2 regions of the Terrabacter sp. GCM10028922 genome follow, and region 1 is predicted to be linked to the other one. Evidence: riboswitches for the same ligand, from Rfam matches in the RefSeq annotation. Region 1 holds a riboswitch; the other holds the start of a gene.
The links. A riboswitch is a leader RNA that binds a small molecule or an ion and turns the genes downstream of it on or off. The one in region 1 is predicted to bind S-adenosylmethionine.
Positions count from the first base shown of each region.

Region 2: it holds a riboswitch for S-adenosylmethionine, as region 1 does, so the genes downstream of both, ACFQU3_RS01705 (aminotransferase class V-fold PLP-dependent enzyme) here and ACFQU3_RS07145 (homoserine O-acetyltransferase) in region 1, are expected to answer to the same signal.

Region 1 is NZ_JBHTFG010000006.1:495,536-499,373, forward strand. Features, by position in the region: gene ACFQU3_RS07135 (YkvA family protein) at 1-395, shown strand, start outside; gene ACFQU3_RS07140 (DUF4192 family protein) at 510-1,889, shown strand; SAM riboswitch class IV at 2,099-2,214, shown strand; gene ACFQU3_RS07145 (homoserine O-acetyltransferase) at 2,230-3,465, shown strand; gene ACFQU3_RS07150 (universal stress protein) at 3,559-3,838, shown strand, end outside.
Region 2 is NZ_JBHTFG010000002.1:66,680-70,517, reverse strand. Features, by position in the region: gene ACFQU3_RS01710 (DNA translocase FtsK 4TM domain-containing protein) at 1-2,152, opposite strand, end outside; SAM riboswitch class IV at 2,330-2,456, shown strand; gene ACFQU3_RS01705 (aminotransferase class V-fold PLP-dependent enzyme) at 2,494-3,838, shown strand, end outside.

The DNA of each region.
Region 1 (3,838 bases):
AGGGCATCCACCGGGCCGGCGCCGGCGCTGGGCGGGCGGCGGGTTGGGGTCGTCCAGCGGGCGCTTCGTCTGCCGCCTCCCGGGCGACGGTGCGCGGTTCGACGGTGGGGTCGGGAGGGCCGGACGTGGCCACTCCCGCCCGGGCCGGGGGAGCGGACGAGGGCCTGCGGCGTGACCGTGACCTGACGGGCGCTGCGGGGCGCGGTCGTCTCGTCGCGCGGGTCAGCCGGGTGGCTGGCGGTGCGTCCCGCCCCGGCGCGCAAGGGGGTCTCGGGAGCCGCGGGACCGCCGAGTCCGGGCCCGGGCGCCCCGAGCGCATCCGCCTCCCGGAGGGGATGCGCCAGGCCGCGACCGACTACGTCCTGGAGACGGTGCGCAAGCGCCTCGAACGCTGACTCGCTCGCTCGGTCCAAGGGCGTCGGTCCACACCTCCCTCGTCGACCACGGCCGTGGTCCACAGGATGCTCGCCACCCTGTCGCAGGCTCGCGGCCGCGGCGAGGCTCGGCTCATGCCGACGATCTCACTGTCCGGGCCAGCCGAGCTGCTGACCATCATCCCCTTCCACCTTGGCTTCCAGCCGGTGCGGAGCGTCGTCGTGGTGTGCTTCCACGGCAAACGCCTCGGGCTCGTCGCCCGGCTGGACGTCGTCGACGTCGACCTCGCGGGAGTGGTCGTCGCGCAGACCCTTCCGACCCTGCTCACCGGGTCGCCCTCGTCGGTGGCCGTCGTGGGTTTCGAGGACGAGGCCGGCGAGGCCCTTCCGCTCCTCGATGCGCTGGCGGCGGGGTTCGAGGCAGCGCGCGTCGTCGTGCGCGAGCGGCTCGTCGTCCGCGACGGCCGCTGGTATGCCGTCGGATGCGACTGCTGCCCAGAGGAGGGCCGGCTGCTACCCGAGGAGGCGGACGTGCCGGCCGTCGCGAGCTACGTGGCGCTCGGCCGCGCGGTGCTGCCCGACCGTGAGGGCCTGGGGGCCCTCGTCGAGCCACTGTCGCCGACCGAGCCGCGCCACGACCTGACGCTGGCCGCGATCGAGGACTGGCAGCGCCGGTATGCGGCCGCCGGGTGTGTCGTCCGCGACCCACGTCAGGAGCCTCGCGCGGGCGCGGGCGCGGGCGCGGCGCCGGCGCAGAGGGATCGGGCCGGGGCCGGCGGCTCGGAGGGCCGCTGCCTGACCGTGCTCGACGGAGGTGACCCGACGGCGCGCCAGTTCCTCGTCAACGACATGCTCCTCGCCTGGGGTGGCGTGCTGCACGGCGACATCGTGGGTTTCGGGATGGAGCACTGGCTGCCCTCGATCGTGGGGCCCCTGCGCGACCTCCAGGTCCGCGACGCGGTCGTCGGGTGGTTGTGTCCCGGGTCGGTGCCGCTCGACGCCTTCCCGGTGGAGCTCGTCGCGATGCTGGAGATCTTCCTGGGGCCTGACCTGCGCGTGCCTGCGGCCGGTGCGCGGCCGCCAGACGAGCCGAACGTGCCCTGGTCAGGTCCCGACGCGGAGCTCGCCCGCATCCTGCGGATCGTGAGCGGGGACGACGACGGGGACGACGACTGGGACGACGACGCCGAGGACGACGGCGACGGCGACGGCGACGGCGGAGACGGTGGCGACTGCGATGTCGACGGCAGGGACGCCGTTGACTGGGGCGACTGGGACGAGGCAGCAGTGCCGCGTCTGATGCTGGCCCGCCTCGAGGAGGTGTGCCGGCTCACGCCTGCGGCTCATGCGGCCCCGCTCCTGTCGGTGGTTGCCTCGCTCGCGTGGTGGATCGGCGACGGGGCCCGGGCCGGGGTCGCCGTCGACCGCGCACTCGCACTCGAGCCGGACCACCGCCTGAGCCAGCTCGTCCGCGAGTCGCTGGACCACGGCATACGGCCCCGTCGGTGCGCGTGAGCGCACACGAGCGTGTGCTCACGCGGCTCGTGGCACGTCTCCCGGTGGGCGAGGCCGTGTGAGCGGGCGCCCCGGCCAGCCGGAGCGGCGGGCGCTCAACCTGCTGTTGTCGCTGGTGTCGCTGGTGTTGCCGTGACCTTGCGTCCCGGGCGTCCATGTCGTGGAACGACCAGCGGTGCCGCGTCAGCGTCTCGCGTATGGTTGGGGCAGGTCATGAGTACCAGTGGCAAGCCCCGGCTCGCTGGTCGGCAACCCTCCTTCGCGGTGGGGTGCCCCGGGTGAGGACCAGGCCACGCCCCGTCCCGGGTGTGAGCAAGCGCGAGCACCGAGGAGTACCCCGATGGCAGTCACCCACCGGACGCACAGCACGCGGCGCCCCGCGCGCCTGGCTACGGCGGGCACCCAGGTCGGTGATGGTCCCACGCCCACTGCTCCTGCCGCCCACGACACCGCCCGTCCGGACGGCGCCTGGCGCGAGGGTGACCCTGTCGGCGACCGGGCGTTCGTCGACATCGGCGACGTCGAGCTCGAGCGGGGCGGGGTGCTGCCCGACGTCCGCATCGCCTACGAGACCTGGGGTCGGCTCAACGAGGCCGGCGACAACGTCATCCTCGTCGAGCACGCCCTGACCGGCGACAGCCACGTCATCGGCGAGGCCGGCGACGGCCACGCGTCACCGGGTTGGTGGAACGCCCTCATCGGGCCGGACAGCCCCGTCGACCCCGAGCGGTGGTTCGTCATCGCCTCCAACGTCCTCGGCGGCTGTCAGGGCAGCACCGGCCCGTCGAGCGTCGCGCCGGACGGCCAGCCGTGGGGCAGCCGCTTCCCCTACGTGACCGTCCGTGACCAGGTCGCCGCCGAGCGGGCCCTGCTCGACCGGCTGGGCATCGACCGCCTCGCCGGCGTGGTCGGTGGCTCGATGGGTGGGATGCGCGCCATCGAGTGGGCCGTCACCTATCCCGATGCCGTGGACCGCTGCATCGTCATCGCATCGACGGCCTACGCGACCGCCGACCAGATCGCGTGGTGCCAGCCTCAGCTGCTCGCCATCCGCCACGACCCCGACTACGTCGGCGGGGACTACTACTCGACCGGCCGGCGGCCGGTGACCGGCCTGGGGCTGGCACGGCGCATCGCGCACGTGACCTACCGCACCGAGAACGAGCTCGCCGACCGCTTCGGGCGTGCTGCCCAGCTGGGCGAGGACCCGCTGCGAGCAGGGGACCGCGGACGGTTCGCCGTCGAGTCCTACCTCGACCACCACGCCGGCAAGCTCGCTCGCCGGTTCGACGCCAACTCCTACGTCGTGCTGACCGAGGCGATGAACTCCCACGACGTCGGCCGCGACCGCGGTGGGCTCGAGCCGGCCCTTGCCCGGGTGACGGCTGACTGCACCGTCGTCTCCGTCGACACCGACCGGCTCTACCCGCCCCGTCTGGCCGACGAGCTGCACGCCGCCCTGCCGGGCTCGACGCGCGAGCACATCACCTCGGTGTTCGGCCACGACGGCTTCCTCATCGAGGAGGACCAGGTCGGTCGCATCATCCGCGACGCCCTCGCCCGCGACGCCCGCTGAGGGCGGCGGCGGTTCGCCGGCGACGCGCCGCGCGGGCTGATATCGGGTACGGTGCGAGCACTGCTTGTTTCCGTCCCAAGGAGGTCCGGGAAAGTGGCCATCGTCGTTGGTTATGTCGCCACCAAGGAAGGTCGTGCGGCTCTCAAACGAGCCGCCGACGAGTGCGTCCTGAGAGGCACGAAGCTCGTCGTCATCAGCTCGCACCGCGGTGGCAAGGACTTCGACGCCAACGAGGCCAGCCAGTTCGAGACCGAGCTCGAGCGCGTGCAGTCCATGCTCGAGGAGAAGGGCCTGGAGCACGAGGTGCGCCAGCTCGTCCGTGGCAACGACCCGGCCGAAGACCTCATCTCGGTCGCCGAGGAGGAGAAGGCCG
Region 2 (3,838 bases), on a different contig from region 1:
CGCGGCTGTCGGCGAGCGAGCTCGTCGCGAACGCCATGCGCGAGGGGACGTTGGCCTTGATGAGACCGGTGACGACGTCGACGGACGGCCGCTGCGTGGCGAGCACGAGGTGGATGCCGGCGGCGCGGGCGAGCTGCGTGATGCGCACGACCGACTCCTCGACGTCGCGCGGGGCGACCATCATGAGGTCGGCGAGCTCGTCGACGACGACGAGCAGGTAGGGGTAGGTCGTGATCTGACGCTCCGAGCCGGGCAGCGGCTTGACCTTGCCGGCGCGGACCGCCTTGTTGAAGTCGTCGACGTGCTTGAAGCCGAAGGCCGCGAGGTCGTCGTAGCGCTGGTCCATCTCCTTGACCACCCAGGCGAGGGCCTCCGCGGCCTTCTTCGGGTTGGTGATGATGGGCGTGATGAGGTGCGGGATGCCCTCGTATGCCGTGAGCTCCACGCGCTTCGGGTCGACGAGGATGAGGCGCACCTCCTCCGGCGTCGCGCGCATGAGGATCGAGGTGATCATCGAGTTGACGAAGCTCGACTTGCCCGAGCCGGTGGCCCCCGCGACGAGCAGGTGCGGCATCTTCGCGAGGTTGGCGATGACGTAGGCGCCCTCGACGTCCTTGCCGACGCCCATGACCATCGGGTGCTCGTTGCTGCGCGCCGTGTGGCTGCGCAGCACGTCGCCGAGCGCGACGTTCTCGCGGTCCAGGTTGGGGATCTCGATGCCGATGGCCGACTTGCCCGGGATGGGGCTGAGGATGCGGACGTCGGCCGACGCGACGGCATACGCGATGTTCTTGGACAGCGCGGTGACGCGCTCGACCTTGGTGCCCGAGCCGAGCTCGACCTCGTAGCGGGTGACCGTCGGTCCGCGGGTGAACCCGGTGACCGCGGCATCGATGTCGAACTGGTCGAAGACGCCGGTCAGCGAGTCGACGACGCGGTCGTTGGTCTCGCTGCGGGTCTTGTGCGGGGCGCCGGGTGTCAGCATCGCCTGGTCGGGCAGGCGGTAGGTGATGTCGCCGCCGAGGCTCAGCTGCTCGACGCGCGCCGGCATCTCCGACATGGGCGGCGGGATGAGCTCGGCCTTGGGGCCGACCCTGCCCGTGTCGGGGGCACCGAGAGTCTTCGGGTCCGTGGCGTCGATCACCTTCTCACCGGCGGGACGCGGCGCGAGAAGGCCCGGAGCGGTCGGACGCTTCTCGCCGGGGCGCAGGCGCGTGGTCTCCTCGTCCTCGAGCGCCTTCTGCGCCGCCTGGCGGAACGCCTCGTCGCCCTCACGCTCGGAGAGGTCGACGGCCTTGCGCCGCGCACGCTTGACCGCGGCCGCGGGGGCATCGGCGTCGTCGACGTCAGCAGCAGGCTCGTCGTGGTGGCCGCGGTCGATGACGAAGGCACGCAGCTGACGCAGCCGCGTCGGGATCATGTTGACGGGCGTGGCAGTGATGACGAGCAGGCCGAAGAGGCCGAGCAGGACGAGGAGGGCGAGCGCGCCGTACGTCGAGACGGCCGCCGCGAGGGGGCTCGAGGCGAGGAAGCCGAGGATGCCGCCCGCCGCGCGCATGCCGTCGGCGCCGTCGGGTGGGTTCGGGATGCCGTCGGCGAGGTGCGCGAGACCGCAGGCCGCGAAGGTCAGGGCGATGGTGCCGACGACGATGCGGTTGGTCGTCGCCTCGTCCTGCGGGGCCCGCAGCATGCGCAGGCCCAGGGCCAGCAGGACGAGCGGCACGGCATACGCGACGCGTCCGAAGGTGCCGGCGAAGACGGCGTGGACGACCTGCCCGAAGGTGCCGGACACGCCCCACCACTCACGCGCGGCGACGACGACGGCCAGGGCGATGAGGGCGAAGCCGATGCCGTCACGGCGGTGCTCCGGCTCGAGGTCGGCGGCGCTGTGTCCGACACGGCGGACCGCTCCCCCGGCCATGTGGGAGACGCCCATCCACGTGTTGCGCATCGCGTTGAGCGGGAAGGGAAGGCCGCCGTCGCGGGTCTTGGAGGCCGTCTTGGACGCCGGCTTGCGTGCCGCGGGCTTGCGCTGCGCGGGCCGTGTCGAGCGTGCGGCGGGCGGGCGCGACGAGGCACCCCCCGTGGGCGCCTTGGCGCGTGTGGCCGCGGCGGTGCTCGGTCGCTGGCTGCTGGACGGACGTGACCCCATGCTCGCACCGTACGTCAACGCACCCCTGAACTCACGTGTCACACGCGCAACAGCGCCGACCAGCTGCGCCGCCACGCAGCAGGTGGCGGCGTGCTCGTCCTGCCCGCGTCTCAGATCGCGACACCCCCGGACCCTTCGGTGGACAGTTCCGCTGGACGCGCCCTATCGTCATGGCCAGGTCATGAGTGCCAGTGACAAGCCCCGGCTCGCTGGCCAGCAACCCTCCTCCGCGGTGGGGTGCTCCGGGTGACGACCAGGTCGACCTCGAAACCGCTCATGCGATCGAGGCCGGCAAGCGCGGACCCGCATCCGGTGGGTCCCCAGGACCCAGGAGCAGTGTCATGTCGGTTCTTCCCACCACGTCCCTCTGCGGCGGCGCGCCTGCGCCGGTCGTGCGCACCCGCGCCCTGCACGTCGTGCCCGAGGCCCGCGCGCTCCCGGCGGTCGTCGGTGCCGACCTCACCGTGCCGACGCTCCACGGCGAGGTGGGCTACGCCAACCTCGACCACGCGGCCTCGACGCCGGCGCTGGAGACGGTCAAGGCCGCGGTCGACCGCGCGCTCGAGACGTACTCGTCGGTGCACCGTGGCGCGGGCTTCGCCTCTCGTCTCACGAGCGCCTGGTACGAGCAGGCCCGGGCCGAGGTCGCATCCTTCGTGGGGGCACGCGAGGACGACACCGTCGTCTTCACCCGCACGACGACCGACTCGTGGGCGCTGCTGTCCAAGGCCCTGCCGAGCCGCACGACGGTCTTCGTCTTCGGCACGGAGCACCACTCGACGCTCCTGCCGTGGGGCCGCTACCGCACGGTTCGCCTGCCCGTCCCGCAGACCGTCGAGGACGCGTGCGCCCTCCTCGAGGAGGCCCTGGCCGACCATCCGTCGCGCAACCGCCTCGTCGTCATCGCGGCCGCGTCCAACGTGACCGGTGAGGTCTGGCCGGTCGAGCGCTTCGCAGCCCTCGCCCACGAGCACGGCGCCCGGATCGCCGTGGACGCCGCACAGCTCTCCGCGCACCGCACCATCGACCTCGCCGCCTGGGACGCCGACTACGTCGCGTTCTCCGGGCACAAGACGTACGCACCCTACGGTGCGGGCGTCCTCGCGGGCCGGTCCGACTGGCTCGACGCCGGCAACCCCTACCTGCTCGGCGGCGGGGCCACGCGCTCGGTGAGCGAGGAGGGCACGACGTGGGCCACCGGCCCGGCGCGGCACGAGGGCGGCAGCCCCAACGTCATCGGCGCGATCGCCCTCGCCGCCGCGTGCGCGACGATCAGCCGCCATCGCGAGGTCATCGAGGCGCACGAGTCCCGGCTCCTCGAGCGCCTGCAGCAGGGCCTCGGCGAGGTCCCCGGCGTCGAGGTCCTCTCGATCTTCGGTGACGACAGCGACCGCGTCGGCGTCATCGCGTTCACCATCGACGGCTGGGACTCCTCGCTCGTGTCACAGGTGCTCTCGGTCGAGCACGGCATCGGAGTGCGCGACGGCAAGTTCTGCGCTCACCTGCTCGTCGACGAGCTGCTCGAGGACCCGTGGGGCGAGCGCTCGTCCACCGCGGTCCGCGCCAGCATCGGCCTCGGGAGCACCCTCGAGGGCGTCGACCGCCTCGTCGCGGCCGTCAATCGCCTCGTGGAGCAGGGCACCGACGCCACGTGGACGCTCACCGAGACCGGGTGGGCCGTCGAGG